Regions from separate parts of the Paenibacillus sp. FSL H3-0310 genome, predicted to be linked through region 3. Evidence: predicted binding sites of a transcription regulator. Region 3 holds the regulator's gene; each other region holds the start of a gene.
What was found. Region 3 encodes Rex, which represses fermentation and respiration genes when NADH is low (regulators of the CRP and FNR family bind a similar motif). Its sites were predicted from a motif close to TTGTGAAATATTTCACAA; they were not measured.

Region 1: a site for Rex is predicted at 1,433-1,450, ahead of nirB (nitrite reductase large subunit NirB). Genes of this name have one in related genera too.
Region 2: a site for Rex is predicted at 1,701-1,718, ahead of pflB (formate C-acetyltransferase). Genes of this name have one in related genera too.
Region 4: a site for Rex is predicted at 2,365-2,382, ahead of MHH63_RS24360 (cytochrome ubiquinol oxidase subunit I). Genes of this name have one in related genera too.

What each region holds. Positions count from the first base shown of each region.
Region 1 covers NZ_JBBODC010000001.1:1,292,486-1,296,246, reverse strand. The annotation lists gene nirB (nitrite reductase large subunit NirB) at 1-1,315, opposite strand, end outside; gene MHH63_RS05785 (hypothetical protein) at 1,548-2,258, opposite strand; gene ric (iron-sulfur cluster repair di-iron protein) at 2,409-3,104, opposite strand; gene MHH63_RS05775 (hypothetical protein) at 3,402-3,761, opposite strand, start outside.
Region 2 covers NZ_JBBODC010000001.1:1,314,453-1,318,213, reverse strand. The annotation lists gene pflB (formate C-acetyltransferase) at 1-1,608, opposite strand, end outside; gene adhE (bifunctional acetaldehyde-CoA/alcohol dehydrogenase) at 1,863-3,761, opposite strand, start outside.
Region 3 covers NZ_JBBODC010000001.1:1,594,358-1,598,118, reverse strand. The annotation lists gene MHH63_RS07180 (amidohydrolase) at 1-955, opposite strand, end outside; gene MHH63_RS07175 (redox-sensing transcriptional repressor Rex) at 942-1,595, opposite strand; gene dinG (ATP-dependent DNA helicase DinG) at 1,726-3,761, opposite strand, start outside.
Region 4 covers NZ_JBBODC010000002.1:1,102,050-1,105,810, forward strand. The annotation lists gene MHH63_RS24345 (S1C family serine protease) at 34-1,281, shown strand; gene MHH63_RS24350 (cold-shock protein) at 1,701-1,901, shown strand; gene MHH63_RS24355 (cold-shock protein) at 1,994-2,221, shown strand; gene MHH63_RS24360 (cytochrome ubiquinol oxidase subunit I) at 2,444-3,761, shown strand, end outside.

The DNA of each region.
Region 1 (3,761 bases), 300 kb from region 3:
TTTCTAAGACCGCATCCACAATCGCTTTTTTCGTAACCCCGTTACAGCCACAAACGATTTCTTCGTCCGCCATCGCTTCTACGGACGTGCTCTTTTTGGCTCCACTTCCGCAGCAGCCCGTACCCATAACCTCTGTATAAATTTCATCGGTCATTACAGCGCCTTGTTTTACTAACTTTTGCAGGTTAGCCGACTCTGTCACATCCCCGAATAGGACTGCACCAACAATGACATTGTCTTTGAGCAGAATTTTCTTATAGGTTCGCTTCCATTCATCTTTGCTTGAGATTACAGTATGTTCAGGAGAATCCATAAACTCACCTGCAGAAAATACATCCACACCGGAAATTTTTAATTTGGTGGAGACAACAGAACCTTCATATGGATTTGTATCACTTCCGCAGAGATGTTTAGCTAGAACCATCCCCTGCTCAAAGAGCGGCGCTACTAATCCGTAACAAACTCCGCGATGTTCGGCACATTCGCCAATGGAATATACATTTTGCATAGAGGTCTGCAAATAATCGTCCACTACAATCCCACGATTAACGGCAATTCCGCTTTCTTTTGCCACAGTTATATTCGGTTTGATGCCTACAGCCATAACTACAAAATCAGCCGCAAGTGAAGTGCCATCACTAAATTGTAATCCACTTACTCTCTGTTCCCCGGTCAATTCTACTGTTTGTTTGCCCATGGCAAATTTCACGCCTTGACGCTCTAGCTCAGCTTGCAACATAGAAGAGGCATTACGATCCAGCTGGCGCTCCATTAGATCTTCCATCAGATGTACTACAGTAACGTCCATGCCAAGGTTCACAAGACCCTTTGCCGCTTCCAATCCAAGTAAACCCCCGCCGATTACCGCCGCTTTGTTGTATTGTTTAGCCGCAGCCAGCATCGCATCACAATCTGCAATATCCCGGAAACCCACTACGCCTTCCTTATCACAACCAGGTACAGGTAAAATAAATGAATTCGAACCCGTTGCAATAATCACTTTATCGTAAGAAACAGCCATACCGTTATCCGCAATTACTTGCTTGGAATGCTCGTCAATTCGTGTAACTGTTGTTGCTGTATGCAAGGTAATGTTGTTATCTTCATACCAATTCCAGTCGTTTAGGATGATATCGTTGATGGTTTTGCTGCCTTCGAGAACATAGGACAACATGATCCGATTATAATTGGGATGAGGTTCGCTTCCAAAGACCGTAATGTCATAAGCTCCACCTAGCTTCAATATTTGCTCTAGCGTACCTATGCCTGCCATACCGTTGCCGACTAATACTAATTTTTCTCTCTTCGCTGCCATGGTTAGGTGCCTCCTCATTCTTATCCGTTCTTGTTGAACTTTGCTTCAACTTCTCTTCTACATAATGGAATTATACATTTCAAAATTTAAGAGAGATTGTGATTACAGTCACATTAAATGTGAATGTTTTCACATAAAAATAAGACAACTTTATTAGGTTATAACTTCCAATTAAAAAAGCCAGATCACGGATTCTGAGCAACCGTAGATCTGGCATTTATGTACTTTTTTTTTAACGTATAGCCAATAAAATCTCCAATTCATCCTGCACTCTAAGCTTCATGTCCATTCCATTCTCAAGCAGCTGCTTCCCATTCACCTTCATCTTCCAAACTTCATTGCTAAGAGGAGTATAATCACCAATGGATAACACCTTTTTGTTGTCTTCGGTCAACTGCACCACACTGCTGTTCTTCAACAAACCTCTCACTGTTAAATCTTCAGTAAATCCCATAACATATGAATGATTCAAATTCACTTGCTCACTTCCACCATTCACGGTCAACAACACAATTTGAAGGGGTTCCTCTTGTTCCTTAGACATCGCCGTAATTACTAATTTTGATTCATGCCCGACTGTTCGACCCCAATCCTCAGGTCCAATGGTCTCCCCATCCATTTGCAGCTCCCAATTCATTCCTGGACCGAGTGAAATATTATTCACCGTTAGAATGCTTGTGTTATCCTCAGAAAAGGTGGCCTTCCCACTACCTTTCAGTAGGTCAAAGATCGTTATCCCTTTTCTGTAGCTCTCGCTAAGCTGCTTGTCCAAAGGGTTGGTAAGCAAGTCATTTCCCGCAACGATAAGCGAAAGCGTAGGCCCGTCTGATCCTGCTAAGCCATTATTCCCTTCATTATTAACGTCAGCAAGAGTGGAACATCCACCTATTATGAATACGATGACTAATCCTAGTAACAACCTCCACATATATTTCGTGGGCATAGTGACACCACCTTGTCCCGCCTAATGACCACACAGCGTCTCAGGCTTGTAGTAAGTTATGCATACTGTCTATTTAAGAATAACGTAAATAAGCTTTGTTCTCAAATATAAAAAAAGTCCCCTAAGGGACTCTATGAAAACTCATTTTTTCTACTGGAATCTAGGGAACAATATATTATTCTCCAGATGAACATGTTCAAAAGTCATGCTCTCCAGCTCCTCTAGCCGGGCATAAGTCAAACGATAGGTTGTACAAGCATGAGCCGGTGGGGTGAAATCAGCTGTTATTTTGCGTATTTGTCTCAATAGTTCGCCTGCTGTGTCATGTTCACTCTCAAGTTCAATTAATGCCTCGCGAAGTATGGTCAGCCCTTCTTCACTTGGATTGGCATCATATGCTAATAATTTTGGAAACTCATCTTCCTCTTCTTTAGCTGTATGCTGAAGCAGATCTTCCTTAAGTGCATTAAACAAACTATATAACTCTTCTAAATGGGGGGAATCTCCGCCATGAACCCGGTATACCTTAGTTACATTTTGGCTAATCAGGGGCAGCTCTTCACGCAGGTAATGGTGATGTTTACTCACGATATGCTCGATTAACTCTGCAGAAGGTGCTGTGTTCCATGCGAGTTCTTCTTGAGGTACCGGATATTCCTCGAACAGCTTGTTGAGATCACTAATGATCATCTCTTGATCTAGTCCACGCTCTACAGCTGCTTCAGCAAGAGGTTTGGCGCCTCCACAGCAGAAATCAATCCGTTTGGACTTGAAATAATCCGCAGCTTTTGGGAATTGTAGCACAATATCTTTTACCAGGGCATCTGGAGTAAATCCAGGTTGCACCGATTGCTTATGCTGTAAATCCGAAATTCTATCATTAGGTTGTTTAGTTTCCATAATAGTTCCTCCTCGGGATATGTGATCAGGTTCTGAAAAAATCTTTTCTACCTGTTCACCTTAACCCTGAAAGGAGTTTTGACTTGTGATTGTACTCACGAAAATTGTATCTCTTTGTTGAACGAAAAAGGTCAATTATGGAGATAAATCCCCACAATTGACCTGTCCTTTGTTTACCACACGGGCATCAATAATGTTATTTGTCTTACATTTATCTATTTGGTCACACCAAATCTGTATCTTCTATTGAACATAAGCCTGCATATACGTTCGCTTCCCCTTTGCGTCCTTCAAATAAGGTCCTAAGCCAGCAAAGCGGGAGTGATCCATATAAACACCAGTCATCCATCTGCCTTCTGTTAGGCCTCCGTTCCATTTGAGGACAAGGTCAGGGGCGGATATCCATTCCTGATATATCTTTATATTCTGATCTTTGTACTCTTTACAAGGCTTAGACTGCTCCAGAAGACGTAGATCATTAAGGTAAGTTGGCACGAAATAAGAGGATATCGTATGCAAATCATCTTCATCAAAAAAGGGCTCATCCCCTAAAAAGGGTTTGAATAATACGGTATTCTCGTACATGGACCAAATTAGGGCTTG
Region 2 (3,761 bases), 280 kb from region 3:
GCTTAGTGAGTCAGCTGCAACGGACAGCCCAGCAATACCACAAGCCATCGTACGCAGAATGTCACGGTCATGCAGCGCCATTTCGATACGTTCGTAAGAATATTTGTCATGCATATAGTGAATGATGTTCAAAGTGTTAACATAAGTCTTAGCCAACCACTCCATCATCGGTTTGAAACGTTTCATTACTTCGTCATAATCCAGATATTCAGAAGTGATCGCTGGGAATTCCGGTCCAACTTGTGCTCCGGATTTTTCATCTACACCACCATTGATAGCATACAGTAATGCTTTTGCCAGGTTGGCACGAGCACCGAAGAACTGCATTTGTTTACCGATACGCATTGGAGATACGCAGCAAGCAATCGCATAATCTTCACCCCAGTATGGACGCATTACATCGTCATTTTCATACTGAATTGCACTAGTTTCGATGGAAACCTTAGCACAATATTTTTTGAAGGCTTCAGGCAATTTTTCGGACCACAGTACAGTTAAGTTTGGTTCCGGAGCTGGACCCAAGTTGTACAGGGTGTTCAAGAAACGGAAGCTGTTCTTAGTAACACGAGTTGTTCCGTCTTCAGCCATACCACCGATGGATTCAGTTACCCATGTTGGGTCGCCGGAGAACAGATCATTATAGTCAGGTGTACGCAAGAATTTCACGATACGCAGTTTCATTACGAAATGATCGACGATTTCTTGTACTTGTTCTTCAGTCAAAGTACCTTCAGCAATATCGCGTTCTGCATAGATGTCCAGGAAAGAGGACACACGGCCCAGGGACATCGCCGCACCATTTTGCTCTTTAACTGCTGCCAGATATCCGAAGTATACCCATTGAGTAGCTTCTTTGAAGTTGGTCGCCGGTCTGGAAATATCCATACCATGAGCAGCTGCCATTTCTTTTAATTCGCCAAGTGCACGAATTTGCTCGGACAGCTCTTCACGCAAACGAATGATATCTTCAGTCATGGAATCTACTTCAAGCTCAGTTTGTTGTTGTTTTTTGTCTTTAATGAGGAAATCAATACCGTACAGAGCAATGCGGCGGTAGTCGCCGATGATGCGTCCGCGGCCGTAAGCATCAGGAAGACCTGTAATTACGCCGGATTTACGCACAGCTCTCATGTCTGGTGTATATGCATCAAATACGCCTTGGTTATGCGTTTTGCGAATGTTCGTAAACATGTCAACGATGTTTTGTGGAAGCTCGAAGCCATAAGCCTTCGTAGCATCAACCATCATCTTGATCCCGCCGAATGGCTGGATGGAACGTTTAAAAGGAGCATCAGTCTGTACGCCTACAATTTGTTCCTTGTCCTTGTCAATGTAGCCTGGAGCATGTGAAGTGATTGTGGAGACAGTATCTAGGGAAACATCCCATACGCCGCCTCTTTCTCTTTCTTCCTTGCTCAATTGGGAAATAATCTTCCACAGTTCAGTTGTGTTACTAGTAGGTCCTACGAGGAATTCTTCGCTTCCTTCATAAGGCTTAATGTTGCTTGCGATAAAGTTGTTAACGTCAACTTTTCTGGACCATTTACCTTTTGCAAAACTTCTCCAACCGGATTTCACTTCTTGTACATCTTTTTCAATCACCGACATGCTAAATCCCTCCATCTATATTTATATTATATTTGTAGAGATCGCGGGCTTGAAGGTTGATCCCGTGTCTCGTGATCCCAAGAAAAATATGGTTGTTCGAAAATTCACAATCATTGTTCCATATATGGGACCGTTGTTTATATAAACATTTTAGTTTATTTTCTATAAATAGACTGTGACAAATATCACCTTTCCGGTGATATTTGTCACTTATATCTAATCCACAACCATCCTATTATCTACTTAACCAAATATTAATTATCAAATCTTCCGTAGAAAGCATTACGATATACATCTGCGAGTTCAGATACCAGCGGCAGCTTAGGATTGGCAGTTGTACATTGATCTTCAAATGCACGGTCAGCCAAGTAATCTACATGGGATTCAAAATCCTTAGGATCAAAGCCCAATTGTTGGAAGGATTCTTCGATACCCAGTTTTTTGTTCATGTCGCGAATAGCATTGATCAGGCTAGTTACACCTTCTTCAGTTGTGCGAGCTGGCAATCCCAGAATACGGGCGATTTCTGCATAACGCTCGTCAGCTACGAAGTGTGAATATTTAGGGAACGAAGCGAACTTCGTAGGTTTCTTAGCATTGTAACGAATAACGTGTGGCATAAGGATCGCATTAGTACGACCGTGAGCAGTGTGATATTGACCGCCCCATTTATGCGCCAAGCTGTGGTTAATACCCAGGAAAGCATTAGCAAAGGCCATACCAGCAAGTGTTGATGCGTTATGCATTTTTTCACGGGCAACTCTGTCGCCTTCAAGAGCCGATTTTTCAAGGTATTGGAATACCAATTGGATTGCTTTAATTGCCAGACCATCCGTGTAGTCACTCGCCATAACAGATACATAAGCTTCGATGGCATGTGTCAATACGTCCATACCTGTATCAGCTACAGCAGTTTTTGGCAAGCTATATACGAACTCTGGATCAATGATAGCTACGTCTGGAGTTAGCTCGTAGTCAGCCAAAGGATATTTAGTGTGTTGTTCAGTTGTTTTATCGGTAATAACTGCGAAAGATGTTACTTCCGAACCTGTACCCGAAGTAGTTGGAATCGCTACAAACTTAGCTTTGTTTCCAAGTTTAGGGAATTTGTAAACCCGTTTACGGATATCCATGAATTTTTGTTTCAGACCATTAAAGTCTGCGTCTGGATGTTCATAGAATAACCACATTCCTTTTGCAGCATCCATTGGGGAACCACCACCAAGTGCGATGATGCAGTCCGGTTGGAATCTGTTCATCATTGCTGTACCTTTTTCAACTGTAGTTGTCGATGGATCTGGTTCAACTTCCGAGAACACTTCGATCGCTACAGGAGTTTGGCGTTGACGCAGGTAATGTTCAACTCTCTCAACATATCCAAGCTTAACCATCATTGGGTCAGTGATAATTGCGACACGTGTGATATCAGGCATTTTGGTCAGGTACTGAGTAGCGCCTTTTTCGAAATAGATCTTGTCAGGTACTTTAAACCATTGCATATTCACGGTACGACGATTCACCCTTTTCACGTTGATCAAATTGATTGCTGTAACGTTTTGCGACACGGAGTTACGACCATAAGATCCGCAGCCCAGCGTCAACGAAGGGATGTTAGTGTTATAGATATCGCCGATCGCACCATGAGTGGAAGGCGAGTTAACGAGAATACGTCCTGTTTGCAGACGGTTAGAGAACTTCATGATTACTTCTTCGTTGTTGGAGTGAATAGCCGAACTATGGCCCATACCACCAAATTCAACAACTTGTGCTGCGCGTTCAATACCTTGATCTGCGTTTTTAACTTTGTAGCAAGCAAGCACAGGACTCAATTTTTCAGCGGACAATGGATATTTAGTGCCTACACCTTCAAGTTCTGCTACCAGAATCTTAGTGCCGGCAGGAACTTGAATGCCGCACATTTCAGCAATTTTCACTGCGGATTGTCCAACGATTGCTGGATTAACCGCACATTTATCAACGTTCATAGCGCCGCTAGTAAGTTTGGCAGCTTCTTCTTTGTTAACAAAGTAGCAGCCATTAGCGATCATTTTCTTTTTCACTTGATCGAAGATTGGTTCTTCGATAATAACAGCTTGCTCGGAAGCACAGATCATACCATTATCAAATGTTTTGGAAAGAATGATGTCCGTTAC
Region 3 (3,761 bases):
CAAGCCGCATCTCTTCAAACATATCCAAGTTATTGTTGCTTGCCGCGCCATCCGTGCCAAGAGACACCTTCACACCAGCTTTTAGAAGATCAGTAACCCGAGCCACTCCGCTAGCCAGCTTCAAATTACTGCCCGGATTATGAGATACACCCACATTATGGCGAGCCAAGATCTCAATCTCTTCATCATTTAAATGAACACCATGTGCAACTATCGAGGGACGTGTGAACATGCCAAGCTTCTCTAAGTGAGCTACAGGACGCAACCCGTAATCCGCCACATTTTGTTCCACTTCACGTTTCGTTTCGGACATATGCGTATGCATCGGTAAATCCAGATCATGCGCTGCCTGCACAAACTTAACCAGGAAGTCCGGAGGGCAAGTATAAGGGGCGTGTGGCGAGATCATAGTAGTAATTCTACCGTCAGCCTTTCCATGCCAGTTACGGGCAAAAGAAATCGCTTCCGCAAGCTTGTGATTCTGTACATCCTCTGGACATAACCCGATCACACCACGCATCAATACGGAACGGATACCTGATAACTCAGCTACCTCGGCTACTCGGTCCATATGATCATACATATCGAGGAAGGTCGTAGTTCCACCCTTCAGCATTTCCAATACAGATAAGGAGGTTCCCCAGTATACATCATCACCGGAGAACTTTTCCTCCATTGGCCACATCTTCTCCTGAAGCCACACTTGTAGCGCTAAATCATCTCCATATCCACGCAGCAAAGACATCGCCGCATGACCATGTGTGTTTACAAGTCCAGGCATGAACAGCAGACGGCTGCCATCAACCACTTGCACTCCAGCTTCCATCTGAGGCTCTTCTTTTCCTATGTAAGTGATTAAATCATCTTCAATAGTCATATATCCACTCAGAACCGGCTCATCCGTTCCCGGAGTCAGAAAATACCCGCCCTTAATTATCGTTTTATTGTTGTTCATGTTCACTTTCTTCCTTTCCATCCCGCAAGTAATAAGCAAGACTTTGCAGATCAGTTGTAAAATCAGCTGCATGCACCCGGATATTCGGTGGTGTCTTCAGAATCACAGGGGCAAAGTTCAAAATTGCTTCAATCCCAGAAGAAATGAGGATATCTGCTACATTTTGAGCTTCTGAATCAGGTACGGTAATAATGGCAATGCGAATACCTTGCTCACGAATTGTGCTGCCTAGTTCATCCATCGGTTGCACAGTAAGGGAGTTGATCTTACGTCCAACCTTAGGAGCGTACGAATCAAATATAGCCGTAATTTTCATAGTATCTTTGAGATATGCATTGTAATTAGACAAGGCATGTCCGAGATTACCTGCTCCAACTAAAGCTACATTAAGCTGTTGATCCAGCTTCAGGATATGACGGATTTTCTCAATAAGATACGTTACATCATATCCGATACCTTTTCTGCCGAAGTCACCAAAATATGCTAAATCCTTACGAATCTGTGCGGGATTAAGATCAAGCTTTTGTCCAAGTTCCTGAGAGGAAACTGTTAATATTTCGCGATTCTGGAGATCATTCAAAAAACGCAAGTACACAGGTAGTCTGCGAACAACGGCTTCTGATATTTTATCCGATTTCATATTTTTCCTCCTAAAAATAGTAATGTTCTTGTGAAAATCCATATTCAAACGTCTACCTCTCCTTATTAAGGACGGTACTGTAACACACCGCCCTTAAGGATAAGGAGGAGCTAAACTGAAGACGAGCGTTTTAAGAAGCGCCGCCATCCTCTAGCCATTCCGCTATGCGAGGGACCATTTGATCAGTAAGCATATGCTCCATTTTGGGACCAGGCAATGAATAAAGGAAATACTTCCCGTAATGAGATTCAATAACCCTTGTATCATAAACAATAACTATTCCGCGATCCTGCGCCGTGCGAACCAGTCTTCCGAATCCCTGCTTAAAACGAATAACCGCTTGAGGAACAGATAATTTCATGAACGGATTCTTCTTCTGGGCCTGTAATAACTCCGACTTCGCTTCCGCCAACGGGTGATTCGGCGGTTGAAATGGAAGTCTCACGATGGCCAGGCAAGTCAGTGCTTCACCTGGAATATCTACACCTTCCCAGAAGCTGCTCGTCCCCAGCAATACGGATGCTGCACTGTCCTGAAAGCGGCGGATCAGCTTGCTCCGGCTGCCACCTTCCACGCCTTGACCAAGCACCGTAATCTCTTGTGAGGCCAAAGCCTCTTTAAGCGGATCATATACCTGACGCAGCATTTTATAAGAAGTAAACAGAACCAGCATCCGCCCACGTGTTGTTTTAGCAGCTTCCGATAATGACTGTACGAGTGTATCGACAAATCGAGCATCGCCCACACTCCCCTTCACACTAGGAAAATCACGCGGTATAACTAGCAGTGCCTGCTCGCGATACTTAAAGGGAGATGGAAGGAGTGAGGTCATTAGACGTCCCTCTTCTGCAGCTTCGTTAAGTCCGAGATTATCAATCATAAATTGAAAAGACTTATCTACAGACAGCGTCGCCGAGGTAAGCACGATGCTTTTTTTCTTATCGAAGAACAACTCTTTAAGCTGGCTGCTAACATCCACAGGGACGGCATACATCTGCAGTGATTTGCTGCGGTAATTTCCATTTGCCTCCAGCCAATATACTACATTATCGTCATTCAGCCCCATAAAGAATCTTACTTGCTCACGGATGGAAGCCAAATCCTTAAATAAACCGCTAATATCAGTAACAAGACTGTCTGCTGAAGATTGGCTTTCCTGGTCGCGCATCTCGTTAAGCATTTTATCACCCTTACGGATGATGTCGCTTAACGTCAGATTCATAGTGTTCTCTAGCGCAACCAATTCATCCCAATCCTTCGGCTTACGGGCGGGAATCAACCGCATAACCAGTTGTCCCGCTTCCCCTGCCCCTGCATCACTGCGTTCCGGCAAAAGGCTGAACAGCTTGTCGCTGAGTGCATCCCAGGTTTCTTTGACGGTAAGCAGATCCGGGTAGATCCGATCGATGACTCCGCTCCATTCTGAAGCCTCTTCACTGCCTGACGACTGTAATATCTGACGCAGAGCAGGAAGCTGTCCGTTTCGGCTATCTTTATACAGTCGCGATAACGTGTGTGCCACAGTGAAATGCTTCATATGCATGCCAAGATGTTTACCAGCCACATCTTCTAAATGATGTGCTTCATCAATGACAAGATGCTCGTAAGCCGGAAGCAGCTGGTGCCCAGCCTTAACATCTGCGAATAGCTTGGAGTGGTTCGTAATAACCACGTCAGCAATCCCAGCTTCATGCTTGGCCCTATGATAATAACATTTGCGGAACCAAGGACAAGAACGGCCCAGACAGGAATCGGTATCGCTTGCCACCGTCTCCCAGAAGTCACCGCCCCGGCCGCTTAAATTCAGCTCTTCATCATCCCCTGATTCACTTTGAGTGAGCCATACAATCATCTGAGCGGCAGTAAGCGCATCTTCCCTTGGGCTTATAAAGTCCTTCTTATTAATTTTATGCTCAAACTTACGCAGACACAAATAATGCCCTCTTCCCTTAAAAATAGCAGCTTTAAACGGAAAAGGAACTACCTGCGTTAACAAAGGGATATCCCGCTCGCGCAATTGGTCCTGCAGATTAATGGTATGAGTGCTGACCATGACTTTTTCATTGGTGCGAACGCTTTGATAAATGGCAGGCAACAAATAACCGAGCGATTTACCGGTTCCTGTGCCCGCTTCGATCAGTAGGTGTTTGTCTTCGGCAAGTGCCG
Region 4 (3,761 bases), on a different contig from region 3:
TGAACGCTTGGCAATAGAAGGGGGAGATTTTCGGTGGGATTGTTTGATGATGATTTCTATTCAACTAAAGTTTCGCGGTCCAGAGGGGATGAAGCATCAAAGGGATCGTTTGCTAATCGTAGACATTCTGTACGCAGATCGCGTAAGGGTTTATCTACTTGGCAAATATCCGCCGTTTGCTCCTTAGTCAGCGCTGTGGTGGCAGTTTTGTTATTCAGTATGTTTACAGGCCAGATGAGTCATGAGACTGCTCAGAAGCCGGTTGTAGCAACTGGAAATGTTGCCCCAAGCAGTAGTGATCCATTTGACCGGATTATTCAAGCTGCTGCCACGGTTCGCCCTGCAGTAGTAAGTATTATCAATCATAAAGAAGATAATGAAGAATTAAACATTCTGGATGAGTCTGCACTAGGCTCAGGAGTGATCTATAAAAAGACAGGGAATAAAGCATTTATCATTACCAATAATCATGTCATCGAAGACTCCGGTAATCTCGAAGTAGTTACAGTGAACGGAGAGACTCGTAAGGCAACACTCGTTGGAACGGATAAAGTAAGCGACATTGCGGTACTCTCTATTGATGCCAAAGGAATCGATACCATCGCGCAGCTCGGTGATTCCTCTAAGCTTCGTCTAGGTGAAACGGTCATTGCTATCGGTAATCCGCTAGGACTTGGTGATACATTGACCTCGGGGATTGTTAGCTATACTGAACGGATGGTTCCCGTATCCCTTAATCAGGATGGAGTATATGACTGGGAACAAGAAGTGATACAGACCGATGCGGCGATTAATGAAGGAAACAGTGGCGGCGCATTAGTGGATCTGGATGGCAAGGTCATTGGAATTAACACAATGAAGATTTCAGATACGGGTGTAGAGGGTCTGGGTTTTGCAATTCCTGCGAATCATGTGATAGATATCGCTAATGAGCTGGCTGAAAAAGGACATATTGCCCGTTCGTACTTGGGTGTATATTCAGTTGATTTGAACAATCCGTACGTTCCACTAGCAGAAGATCAACGCAATGAATTGAACCTGCCGAACAGTGTTAAGGATGGAGTAGTTGTTCTAGAAGCCGTTGGCCCTGCGAAGGAAGCTGGACTGCAATTCAATGATGTCATTACCAAATTTAATGATCAATCAATCATATCTACCCTTTCTCTTCGCAAGTACTTATATAATCATACGAAGATCGGTGATGATCTGAAAATTACTTATTATCGAAACGGCGAGGCCAAACAGGCAACAGTTAAACTTCTTGAAAAACCACAGGAATAATATGCTGGAAGTCGGTATATAATGATATAGCAGTTACGACAAGTAGAGCGGACTACCCCTTCGATTCCGAGGGGGTACCTTCTTGAAAAAGCGGATAAAAGTAACGTTTTTGGAAAAGCTATTTTTCTAAAACCATGATAATTATGCCAGAAAAAGGATCTATTTAGGGAATAAACACTAAGTGGCAGCCCTTACATTGGAAGGTAATACTTATTAGGGCAAAAACGGATATATTCGGATGCTTGCTTGCCTTTGCTAATCAGGTGTGGTAATATGATATCAATCATACATTTAGTCCCTAATTCTCGCATTGAAAAGGGCTGTCATATTTGGTAATACAACCTTTTTCAATGTGTGAATTTTTTCTTTGTTTGAAGATAAAAAGAACATATTAATTTAAATTTGTGGAGGTAACACACATGCAAACAGGTACAGTTAAATGGTTCAACGCAGAAAAAGGATTCGGATTTATCGAAGTTGAAGGCGGAAGCGACGTATTCGTTCACTTCAGCGCAATCACTGGCGACGGCTTCAAAACTTTGGACGAAGGCCAACGCGTTGAATTCAACGTTGTTCAAGGCAACCGTGGACCACAAGCCGAAAACGTTGTAAAACTGTAATAATAGAAGAAACCGTCCCAGCTTGTGAAAGTTGGGACGGTCTTTTTATATCTAGTTACTCACTATTGACTTACAGGATGGGAGGAACGGCAATGAACTACCGGAAGAAACCTTTGGAAGAAATACCGGAAGAAAATACCGCAATTTGGGCATGTACCAATGAGGGATGCAACGGATGGATGAGGGATAATTTCGCATTTGAACATGCGCCTTCTTGCCGTCTATGTGACTCTCCAATGGTTCGCAGCACGAAGATGCTACCCCAATTGCTTAATTCGAATGGCGATCTCAAATCGCTGAAGAAGGGTATTTCCATCTAACCAATACCTAAATGAGTCAAGCATTTAATAGAACGACGAACCACTCAAGACGGGTAAACCGTCTTATTTTTTTTGCTTTCTTTATGCTAAATTGTGATCTTTGTCACAAATCATTTGAATTTCACCGTTAAATGACTATCTTTATGTGACATTTATCACAAAAAGAAGTTTAAATTTTTGACAGAATATAATTAACGAAAAGGGGAGAAGGAAGGGACAAATATGGATACAGTAATGCTGTCGCGTATACAATTTGCGTCGACGACAATATTCCACTATTTCTTTGTACCGGTATCAATCGGACTAGCGCTCTTGATTGCAATCATGGAGACAATGTACGTTAGAAAAGGTAATGAAGAGTACAAAAAAATGGCGCAGTTCTGGGGAAAGCTATTCCTCATCAATTTTGCAGTAGGGGTAGTTACAGGGATATTGCAGGAATTTCAGTTCGGGATGAACTGGTCCGATTATTCACGTTTTGTTGGTGATGTATTCGGGGCTCCACTTGCAGTTGAGGCATTGGCAGCCTTTTTTCTGGAGTCTACTTTTATTGGGATATGGATATTCGGTTGGGATAAAGTGTCCAAGCGAGTACATTTACTGTCCATCTGGCTGGTAGCATTCGGTACGATGTTATCTGCATTCTGGATTCTAGCGGCTAACTCTTTTATGCAGCATCCTGTGGGTTTTGCGATAAATAATGGACGTGCAGAAATGAACGATTTCTTCGCGCTTATTACGAACGGACAATTGCTGGTTGAATTCCCACACACCGTACTGGCTGCTTATGCAACAGGTGCTTTTCTTGTAACAGGTATTAGTGCTTATAAAATATTGAAGAAACAAGAGGTTTCTTTCTTTAAGAAGTCTTTTCAGATTGCAGCCATCGTAGGGATTATTTCTTCTATTGGTGTAGCTGTTGCTGGTCACGCCCAAGCGCAATATTTGGTTGAAACTCAACCAATGAAAATGGCAGCTTCCGAAGGACTCTGGGGTAAGAGTGGTGACCCCGCACCTTGGACCGTATGGGCAAACATTGATCCAAAGAATCAAATCAGTAGTGGAGAATTTCAAATTCCTTATATGCTGAGTTTCCTTTCATACAGTAAATTTTCCGGTGAAGTTAAAGGTATGCTTGAGCTGCAAGCGGAGTATGAGCAAACCTATGGCCCCGGTGATTATATTCCACCTGTACGTACGACATTCTGGAGTTTCCGGATCATGGTTCTAGCAGGAACGTTAATGATTGTATTGGGAATGTACGCTATGTACTTAATGTGGCGCAAAAAAATGGACCGTCCGAACACTTGGTTTATGCGGTTTATGTTATGGGGCTTGTTGCTTCCTCCGATTGCGAATACAGCCGGTTGGGTTATGACCGAATTCGGGCGTCAGCCATGGACGGTATTCGGACTGATGACAACGGAAGACAGTGTGTCGCCTAATATTACAAGTGGTCAAGTTCTGTTCTCCGTGATTTCTTTTACAACGATTTATTTAATTCTAGGATTAGTGTTGGTCGGATTGTTTATTAAAGTGA